Regions from separate parts of the Ornithinibacillus xuwenensis genome, predicted to be linked through region 2. Evidence: riboswitches for the same ligand, from Rfam matches in the RefSeq annotation. Region 2 holds a riboswitch; each other region holds the start of a gene.

Region 1 (3,282 bases), on a different contig from region 2:
CCAATTAATCCACCACTATCAGAAAATAATTTAGAGTACATCATGTAAATGACAACAATCAGAAGTGTAAGTGGCACTACTACCGCAAATGTTTTACTCCACCTTGATAGATTTGATGTTTTTGCCTCATTATTCGAGCTCTCTATTGAATTCAATGTTTGTAACTCTGTTTCATTTTGTGGGTCATCTTTCGAACGAATGGTTTTCCGGTACATAAAATATGCGAGTAGAATTGCTACTCCACCAGCAATTACGGATAGAACTAGTGCTTTATCTGCCACTGCACCAGCATTAACTCCTGCTGAAGCTGCTGACAGACTTGGAGCAACCTGCACAATATAGTCTGAGGATAATGCCATCCCCTGCCCTGCCAAAGCAATTGCAACAGCAGCAGTAATGGCAGGTAAACCAGCCCTTACAGCAGCAGGTACAAGAAGTGCACAAATTAATGGAACGGCTGGTGTTGGCCAAAAGAATAAGGAGATTACAAAAGTAACACCTACTAAAACAAAAAACGAAATATGCCCATTAACCATCACCTTTTGTATTGGTTGAATCATCCGGACATCTGCGCCCAAATCCTTTAACGAATTTAACAGAGCAAGCATAAATGTAATAATTAAAAAGATACTAAACAATTCTTGTGCCGCTATCAGATTGGCATTAAAAATTGCGGTGAACCCATCAATAATATTTCCGTTATAAACCGAAGCAATAATAAATGTTCCTAGCAATGTGGGAAGTACGACACCTTTTCGAAAAATCATCGTGACGATAATAACGAGTGTAAAGAATCCGTATAACCAATGGGCAAATGTAAGCTCCACATTCATCTTCCTTTCTTTACCGTTGTGCTATAGCCTATGCGTGAACAATCATAGCGGTGAAAGGGAGATGTACGATAATGTAGTTTCTGCTTCTATATTTGAAAGAGGTTTGTATTACGGTGATCATCTAATGATTTATTATTAAGATTGCTAGAATTAATTTATGTAAGGCGGAGTTTATTACTTATCTGGATGGGAGATAGCGGATGTTGATGTAAAAGCAATTGAATCGAAAGCCAGTAGACTTAGTATTTACAGTCCAGTCTTCTATAGTTTCTATTATAGTTTCTCTGCGCATTCATGACAGTGGATAACACCGTTCTCATATACACCGTCTAGAAATCCGTTTTCACAAAAAACATTCTTCTTACAAGTAGTGCACTGACCAACTAATTCTTTCATTTACTTCACCTCTTATCTCCATTATAAAAGAAATCCAAAAAAGGGTAACCTCTTTTTAAGAGATTACCCTTTTGTGAGCGGAAAATAATTATGCTGATTGTAGTAGTGTTTTTGGTTGTTTGATAAATAAAATGAAAACGACAATGGTTGTGATAATAAATGAAGGTAACATGTAAGAACCGTTATATATTAAAGAATATAACCATAGCGCTTGACCTTCTGGTGCATATTCTGCCCAGAAAACGATACCCGCATAAAAGTGAGCTAAAAACCTTAGCGCCGTGCCGAGAAATACTCCTAGCGTTATATAGACGAAACGTTTCCCTACTTTACCATCTTTAATTGCTTGCTGTACATGTCTAGCAAAAATACCAGCTACTCCTAGTGCCGCAAATGCAAAGCAGTATTCAATAAATGCTTGTAAAGGCGTCTTAATATCAGGACCGAAAGCTAATTGAAGTGCTCCCCAGATAAATCCTGTTAATAGTCCTCCCTTTAATCCCCAACGAAAAGCAACGATAAATACTGGTATCATAGCAAAAGAAATTGATCCACCGTTAGGCATTTGAATAGATGGAATAAAATCTAATAATAAAGCTAAAGCTGCGAAGATTGCCACTTCAACCATGAACAATGTGCGTTTTGAACTCACATCAATTCCTCCCCTGTTGTAATCTAAAAATCTACTAATAGATTTTCAAACACAAAAAAAGCAATGCCAAGGGGAAGCTTCCTGATGGGGAATTCCGCTCACATTGCCTTTCATATCCATCAAAAAAGCCACCATCCCTACGCTAGTACTAACTAACAGGTTCTAAGGGTCTGAACATGTTCTGTTCACTCTCAGCCATTTGGCTCCCCCTGTGGGCTTATTCATTCACTTTTTTTGTTAACGCTATTGTATATTACTTTTCCAATTCTTGCAAGATTATCCGTTTATAACGAAATAAACTCTTCTACATCCTTCACACAAAGTGCAATGGCATCTTCCCAGAAGTCTGGCTTAGTCAGGTCAACATTTAAATGCTTCTTAGCGAGGTCTTCTACATCCATGCGACCAGTGTCTCGTAATAATGCTATATAGTCATCTTCAAAACTCTTATCACTCTTTTGTGCATGTGCATAGATTCCTAAACTAAACAGATAACCGAAAGTATATGGGAAGTTGTAGAATGGTGTACCTGTTATATGGAAGTGTAGTTTTGATGACCAGAAATTTGGATCATACTCTTCTAGTGCATCACAGTACGCTTCCTTCTGAGCCTCTAACATTAATTCATTTAAACGATTTACAGATACCATTCCTTGTTTTCTTTCTTCATAAAATCTAGTTTCAAACAAGAATCTTGCATGGATATTCATAAAGAAAGCAATACTGCGTTGTACTTTGTCCTCTAGCAATTCTCTTTTTTCTTCTTTACTTTCTGCACTCTTAACGGACGCATCTGCAACAATCATTTCAGCGAAGGTTGAAGCCGTTTCTGCTACATTCATTGCATAGCCTTGATTTAATCCATGAATATCATTCATAACATGCTGATGATAGGCATGACCTAATTCATGGGCAAGTGTTGAGATATTCGATGAAGTTCCAGAATACGTCATAAACACACGTGTTTGTTCACTATCTGGGAAGCTTGTACAGAATCCACCTGGGCGTTTTCCAGCGCGATCTTCCGCTTCAATCCATCGTTTCTCAAAAGCATTCTTAGAAAAGTCAGCCATTTTGGGACTAAACTCAGCAAAATGCTTTAAGATGAAATTTGCTCCATCTGTATAGGAAGATGTCTTCACTGAATTCGATAAAGGTGCACCAATATCGTATATGCTTAGCTTGTCTTTTCCAAGAAGCTCTGCTTTTTTATTTAGATAATTAACGAAATGCTTCTTGTTATTTGTAATAGCATTCCACATTGCATCTAATGTCTCTTGTTTCATACGATTAATTGAAAGTGGTTCCTTTAGTACATTATCCCAACCACGATGTTTATATTTTTGGATGCGGAATCCCGCTAGATGATTTAATGTCTGACTAAACAAATCTGCATTACTT
Region 2 (3,282 bases):
AAGCTGCATCATGTCAATGGTTGCAATCATCCCTGTTTTAAATGCATGAACCGGCATATCAGACAAAACGGAATCGAATTGCTGATGAATCATTTCATTCGGTAAATGATGTACTGCTTGGACCCCAGTTGTATTTTGAGCAACTACCGAGGTGATAATGGACATTCCATAGCTTTTTATCTCTTGAAATGTTTTCAGATCGGCGTGAATTCCTGCACCTCCACTTGGATCTGTTCCAGCAATCGTTAAGGAACAAGGAATCGTCATGAATGGATCGCCTGCTTTCCATCAGAAGGCCATTGTTCCAGACTATATGCCATTTCCCAGAATTTTAATTCTAGCTGACAGCTTTTTCGGAATGCATCCTTTATCCGTAATTTCTCATCAGGAGAAATATGTTCTGCATAGCGGTCCAGAAGCATTCTCATGTCATTGGTTGTGTTTTCTACTCTGGAATCAGCATAAAAGCGAATCCATTGATAAAAAGGATGGTCCTCTTTCGGCTGGTATTTTTCCATTAGCTCTTTTCCAATTTCTAAATAGGTCCAAGGACAAGGAAGTAAGGCACCTAGTATCTCCCCTAAAGTTCCAAGCTGTGCATGATACATCATATGCTTGATATAATGGTCTGCTGTTGGTGGAAGTGAGTGTCCCTGAAGTGATTCATAGCCAACTCCGATATAATCACAGAAATTGTGATGTGGGTGAATTTCATCATGCAGGATGAAGCTTATTTTGTCATGGAAATACATAATATCCTTCCGACTTGTTGATTTTGCTAAGGCTAACCCGTAAATTTTCATAAATGCGTTTAAATATTCAAAGTCGGCTTTTACATAGTGCTCAATCGCGCTTTTAGCAATATCACCCTTTCCGATACCTTCTACAAATGGGTGCTCAAAAATTAGTTGAAAAATATCATCATTTTCTTTTCTCAATTGATTCGTAAACGTCATTTAAAAATCCTCCTCATACTAATTTGATTCTCCTAAAAGCTTTTTACTAGACTATCCTGGTTGACACGTGACAAGATAAACCAGCCAATGAGTGCACCAGTAATACTGCTAATGAGAAATGATGGAAGAAAGGCAAATACCCCAACAGAACTACCCATCAAAATGATTGCAAAAGGTACGGCAAACACCGATCCTATTAATCCAGTACCAACCGCTTCCCCAATGACCGCGGCGATATTTTTCTTCGATTTTTGATAGAAGTACCCAGCTAGAAATGCGCCAATCATTCCACCAGGAAAAGCTAGTAATGTTCCTAGACCAAGCATATTTCGCAATAGACCAATCACAAATGCGATGATGACAGCAGGTCCTGGACCTAGCACTACTGCAGCTATGACATTAACGGCATGCTGTACAGGATATGCCTTCGCAATTCCCGCTGGAAACCAAAGTAGCTGTGCTCCCAGGGTACCGATTGCCACAAGGATTGCCATGGTTGTTAACAGTCGTGTTCGATTCAAATTGTCTCCCTCCCGTCTTTTAGGGATGACCAAAAAAGCCAGATCCACAAAGGGACCTGGCTTCCATAAGCTGAAATAGAATAGACATACATCGTCTGACTACTTCCCTACGCTGGTATTAACCAGATCAGGTCCATAAGAGTCGGAAAGCTTACGTGCTTTCCTCTCAGCCCACGAATTTTAGGGCACCCCTAGTAGTAATGTTTCATATTCGGTTACACAAACTTACCATAACAAAATTACTTCATCCTGTCACCAATATCATTCAAAAAGGGAAATAGTACCTAGAAAATTAGAAAGTTTCATCGGTTGATCGCTCACAGAAAACCGGTGAAATATTCACCATGTTATAATAATAGAATAGTAAGCGAATAAAGAGGAGGAATAGGATGCTAGCAATTAAAAATACCACAATTTTTGATGGAACAGGAAACAAAATAGAAGATAAGGTGATTCTTGTAAAGAACGGGAAATTCGAATCGATAACAAATGATAAAGCGATTCCAGATAGCTATCAGGTAATCGATGCTGCTGGAAAAATGGTAACACCAGGACTCATTGACGTACATACTCATTTGGGTGTATCCGAGGAAGGTGTTGGAAAAGAGGGAAGCGATTTTAACGAAACGAGCAGTCCAATTACCCCTCAAGTGCGTGCCATTGATGGAATTAATCCAATGGAAAAAGGATTTGAAGATGCTCGGAAATCAGGGGTTACCACTGTACAGGTAATGCCAGGGAGTGCGAATGTCATTGGTGGAGAAATGGTCGTTTTAAAGACTGCAGGTCATATTGTAGATGAAATGGTTGTGAAGGCACCTTCGGGTATGAAGGCAGCTTTGGGGGAAAACCCTAAAATGGTGCATGGTCCTAAGGGTAAGATGCCGGTCACCCGAATGGGAGTTGCTGCAAGACTTCGTGAAAAATTGATTGAAGCACAAAACTATTTAAATGGTGAACAAAAAGAAAGAAAACTAGATATGGAGAATCTTGCTAAAGTAATACGTAAAGAAATTCCATTGCGTGTGCATGCACACCGAGCAGATGATATTTTAACGGTTCTTCGCATTAAGCGCGAATTTGATATTGATGTAACAATTGAGCATTGTACAGAAGGGCATCATATTGCCGACTATATTGCGAAGCATGAGGATGTCCGTGTCTCGGTTGGTCCAACAATGTCCAGTAGATCTAAAGTAGAACTGAAGGACAAGGGTTGGAATACCATTAAAACACTAATGGATGCTGGAATATCCTGTTCTATCACAACAGATCATCCAGTTGTAGGAATATCCTACTTAGTGACAAGTGCGGTACACGCGATTAATGGAGGTATTACAGAGGAGCAAGCACTTCGAGCAATAACAATTGATGCAGCAAAGCATCTTGGTGTTGCTGATCGAGTTGGTTCAATTGAAGTAGGAAAAGATGCCGACTTTGTCATTTGGAGTGGTAATCCATTCGACTTACGCAGTCAAGTAGAACATGTTTTTATCGAAGGAAAAGCGATTTAAATTCTAGTGATACGTAACGAAAAGAAGCAATCACCATAGATTGAAAGGTGATTGCTTCTTATTTTTCTCAGATATGCTAGAATGACAGATTTTATGTCACCTCAAAGTATAGGTGGTGATGATATTGGCATCCTTCGTTAAAGCTTGATTGGCAATTTGGGCAATGTGTTGTTTTTAGGTATTCATGAATCGTGAGTTCTGTCTTGCAAACGCCACATATAATAGCCTTCGTATCGAATTCCTTGGCTTTCCATCTAATTATGTCGTGATTCTCACTTTCTTCATGACATT
Region 3 (3,282 bases), on a different contig from region 2:
TTGCATAACGATGAGAATATTGTCGTTAGGGAAATACACCATAAGGAATCAGTAAAGCTATCAAAGTCATTATCTATAAAACCATTACTTGTACCGCATCGAAATGAATTCTCTGAAACCTTCGGCTATTGGATTGATGGACCGACTAAGAGCGTACTCTATATCCCTGATATCGACCGATGGAAAGATTGGAATCTTGATATTGTTTCCCTTGCAAAAGAGGCGGATATATGTCTATTAGATGGAACTTTTTATTCTCCTAAGGACTTAGAGAAAATTGGACGTGACCTTCAAGATATACCTCATCCACCTATAACGGAAACAATGGATTTACTTCAAGAGGTTGCAAGCAAGACGAAAATAATCTTTACACATCTAAACCATTCGAATCCAGTAATTCATCCGGATGGCGCTTCCAAAAAACAAATCGAATCCAGAGGATTCTTTATTGCAGAAGAAAGGCAGGAAATCTGTATCTAAAAGGATTAACTAATGAAGGCGATAAGAATGTACTTATCGCCTTTTGTTAATGAACACGAAGTTCACGAAATTGAAATTCTGTATTCTGTTTACTGCTTGTAATTACAAATATATCGAGATGAGCTGATGATTTGCTTAGTTTGGCTGTTAACTCATATGGTTGCCAATCATTTGTTAGATGAAGATTCTGGGTTTTATGTTCAGAAAGCAGATTTCCTTGTTTATCAATTTCTTCCATTTTTATATAAACTGTACCTTTCCCTTGTAAATCCAATTGACAACGAATTTCTCCATCTGCTTTATTGGATTCAGGTGAATATACAAAGCCTTCCCCTACTTGTTCTCCATCGGTTTTAACAGTAAACGTTGCTTGCTCTACTTCTTCTACAGTTGCTCCGACACCAAAATATTTCGTTGTTGTTTCTTCTAGTGCAAGGACATCTAATCTTACTAGAGAAAAAAACAAGATGAACACAATTACCCCAAACCAATTCTTCATACAAATCCCTCCATCGAAACGTTACTTTAAATAGTCTGTTATGTTATCGAGTACCTTTTGTAGCTTCTCGGCTTGCTCCGTATACATTTCCTTTGCAGCAGGATTATCCGTTTGTAATGCAAAGCTTTCAAAATCAGCCTGCAATTTTTTTAATGTTGAACCAACTAAAGGACGCTGTTGAACCACCTCTTTCTTGAGGTCATCACTGTACAAATCCACATAAACATTTCCCTTTGAATCAACCTGCGCAAGGAACACATCTTGAAACGTGAGAGCTCCCTGTGCTTGTATTTCTCCTAATAGCCACTCCTTGGTATATCCTAGTTTTTTCAAACTATTTTTCATTACGTGCCCGTCAGAAATGATGATAGTTGGGCCGTGATCCCTTTCTACAGGTGTTTGAAGAATACGGGGAGTCACTGGCTGTTCCTCAGACTTTTTTAATATACTGAGTTGCCCATTTGTTTCAAATACTGCCATTTCAACATCCTGCACGTTAAACACTCCCTGCTCCCGTAGTAACAGCATTAATTCTTTAATAGCTAATTGGTTTTTCATTAGATTTTTTTCAAGAATTTTTCCATTTTCAATGACCATATCTGATTTTCCATCCGTAATTTGTAAAAATAGTTTTGATTTTAATCCGATATAACCCAATACGATTGGAAAAAGCCCCCATACTAAAAGCGCCATTAAACCATTTGATATTTTAATATTTTGATCCACTGCCATACTGGATGCAATTGACCCGATGGTGATTCCCACACAATAATCGAAAAATGTTAAATGGGATATTTGCTTCTTACCCATCACTCGAGCCATTAGGAGTAATAACAAAAATGCAATTACGGAACGAATTATGGTTATTAGGTATTCAGACACTTCTTCATTTCCCCTTGAAGTAAAATTATGTAAGCATTTTATAGTATTGGACAATCTAGAAATAACATACAAAATAGGAGAATGCTTATGTATAAAAAACCATACCTTCTAATTATCTTTCTTTCATTACTTTTTTCAGGTTGTGGACAACCAATAGGTGGAGAAATATTTTTTAATCAGATAAATGCTTTAGAGGATTCGATATCACATACAGATTGGGAAGAAACAAAATTACAAATGGATGAGCTTATCAAAATATATGAAGAAACACTATGGAAGCTTCAATTACTAGGTGACGAAGGTGAATATGAGGGGCTTCATGAAAGCCTAGAGCGACTAAAACCCGCAGTTGACCAAGAGGACAAGTTACAGGCATTACTTGAGCTTGCAACAATAAAAGGGTACCTTGAAGGAATTTATTCGATGTAACAATTAGGTATAATGACTCCCTTTACAAATTTGAAATGATTGTTTATAGTATTTCTGTAACATAACTGCATATCCGTAAACACTAGGGGAGCTGCTTTACGTGGCTGAGAAGGCATTGCCTGACCCTTATTTACCCGATCTAGATAATACTAGCGTGGGGAAGTGTAGTACACTGTATGTGTTTTTTCTATTGTTTTTTGAGGTACATACTTTTGTTACTGCATTCCCAAGGGAGTGCAGTTTTTTTGTTATATTAATTTTTTATAGGAGGAATTATGATGCGTATGAGATGTGGAGATAGTAGAATTGCAGGATGTCAGTTTACACTTTTTCCGATGAGCGATAATTTTGCAACTATTATTCTAACAGCACTAAAGGAAGTTGATACTTCTAAGGTTTGGAAGGATACAGATGACGTTTCTACATGTATTCGTGGAAAGTTGGTTCATGTTTTCGATGTAACAAGAGCTATATTTTTACATGCAGCCAAAACAGGAGAGCATGCTGCTATGAGTGGTACATATTCCATCGGATGTCCAGGTGATTCAAGCGGTGATGTATTAATGAGTGAAACTGACGTTGTGTTAAACCAACAGAATTCCCAAAGTATTCGTCAGCAGGCCAGCTGTAAATTTGCGCTATATCCTATGGGTAGAGAGGATTATATGGACACGATTTATGAACAAATCGATTTATCTCAATCCCAAGGTGTTAAAGTAAGTGGAAGCCATTATGCTACCCGCCTCGACGGAGATGTAAATGATATTTTTCGTACAATGGAAGAGGCGTTTGAAAATGTACAAAGCAAAGTTTCTCATGTCACCATGACATTTACGATTTCTGCAAATAGTCCCTCAACTAAATAACTTGACCCTTCATTTAGTGAGGTATTAATGCCAATTATATGCGGCATAAAGGAGGATTTTATATGACAAAGCATTGGAAATTAAAAGAAATTGTTCTCATGTCTATACTAGGCGTTGTATTTGGCG

What was found. Region 2 has a riboswitch for thiamine pyrophosphate ahead of thiW (energy coupling factor transporter S component ThiW). Riboswitches for the same ligand answer to the same signal wherever they lie in the genome.
Region 1: it holds a riboswitch for thiamine pyrophosphate, as region 2 does, so the genes downstream of both, thiT (energy-coupled thiamine transporter ThiT) here and thiW (energy coupling factor transporter S component ThiW) in region 2, are expected to answer to the same signal.
Region 3: it holds a riboswitch for thiamine pyrophosphate, as region 2 does, so the genes downstream of both, ABC228_RS09470 (YkoF family thiamine/hydroxymethylpyrimidine-binding protein) here and thiW (energy coupling factor transporter S component ThiW) in region 2, are expected to answer to the same signal.

What each region holds. Positions count from the first base shown of each region.
Region 1 is NZ_JBDIML010000001.1:962,339-965,620, forward strand. Features, by position in the region: gene ABC228_RS05525 (hypothetical protein) at 1-827, opposite strand, end outside; gene thiT (energy-coupled thiamine transporter ThiT) at 1,318-1,881, opposite strand; TPP riboswitch at 1,998-2,101, opposite strand; gene ABC228_RS05535 (M3 family oligoendopeptidase) at 2,166-3,282, opposite strand, start outside.
Region 2 is NZ_JBDIML010000002.1:363,552-366,833, forward strand. Features, by position in the region: gene thiD (bifunctional hydroxymethylpyrimidine kinase/phosphomethylpyrimidine kinase) at 1-267, opposite strand, end outside; gene tenA (thiaminase II) at 264-956, opposite strand; gene thiW (energy coupling factor transporter S component ThiW) at 989-1,477, opposite strand; TPP riboswitch at 1,565-1,680, opposite strand; gene ABC228_RS07685 (amidohydrolase) at 1,867-2,991, shown strand; gene ABC228_RS07690 (CHY zinc finger protein) at 3,083-3,282, opposite strand, start outside.
Region 3 is NZ_JBDIML010000003.1:37,921-41,202, forward strand. Features, by position in the region: gene ABC228_RS09450 (MBL fold metallo-hydrolase) at 1-480, shown strand, start outside; gene ABC228_RS09455 (hypothetical protein) at 527-979, opposite strand; gene ABC228_RS09460 (DUF421 domain-containing protein) at 1,001-1,861, opposite strand; gene ABC228_RS09465 (DUF4363 family protein) at 1,949-2,290, shown strand; TPP riboswitch at 2,365-2,468, shown strand; gene ABC228_RS09470 (YkoF family thiamine/hydroxymethylpyrimidine-binding protein) at 2,566-3,156, shown strand; gene ABC228_RS09475 (ECF transporter S component) at 3,219-3,282, shown strand, end outside.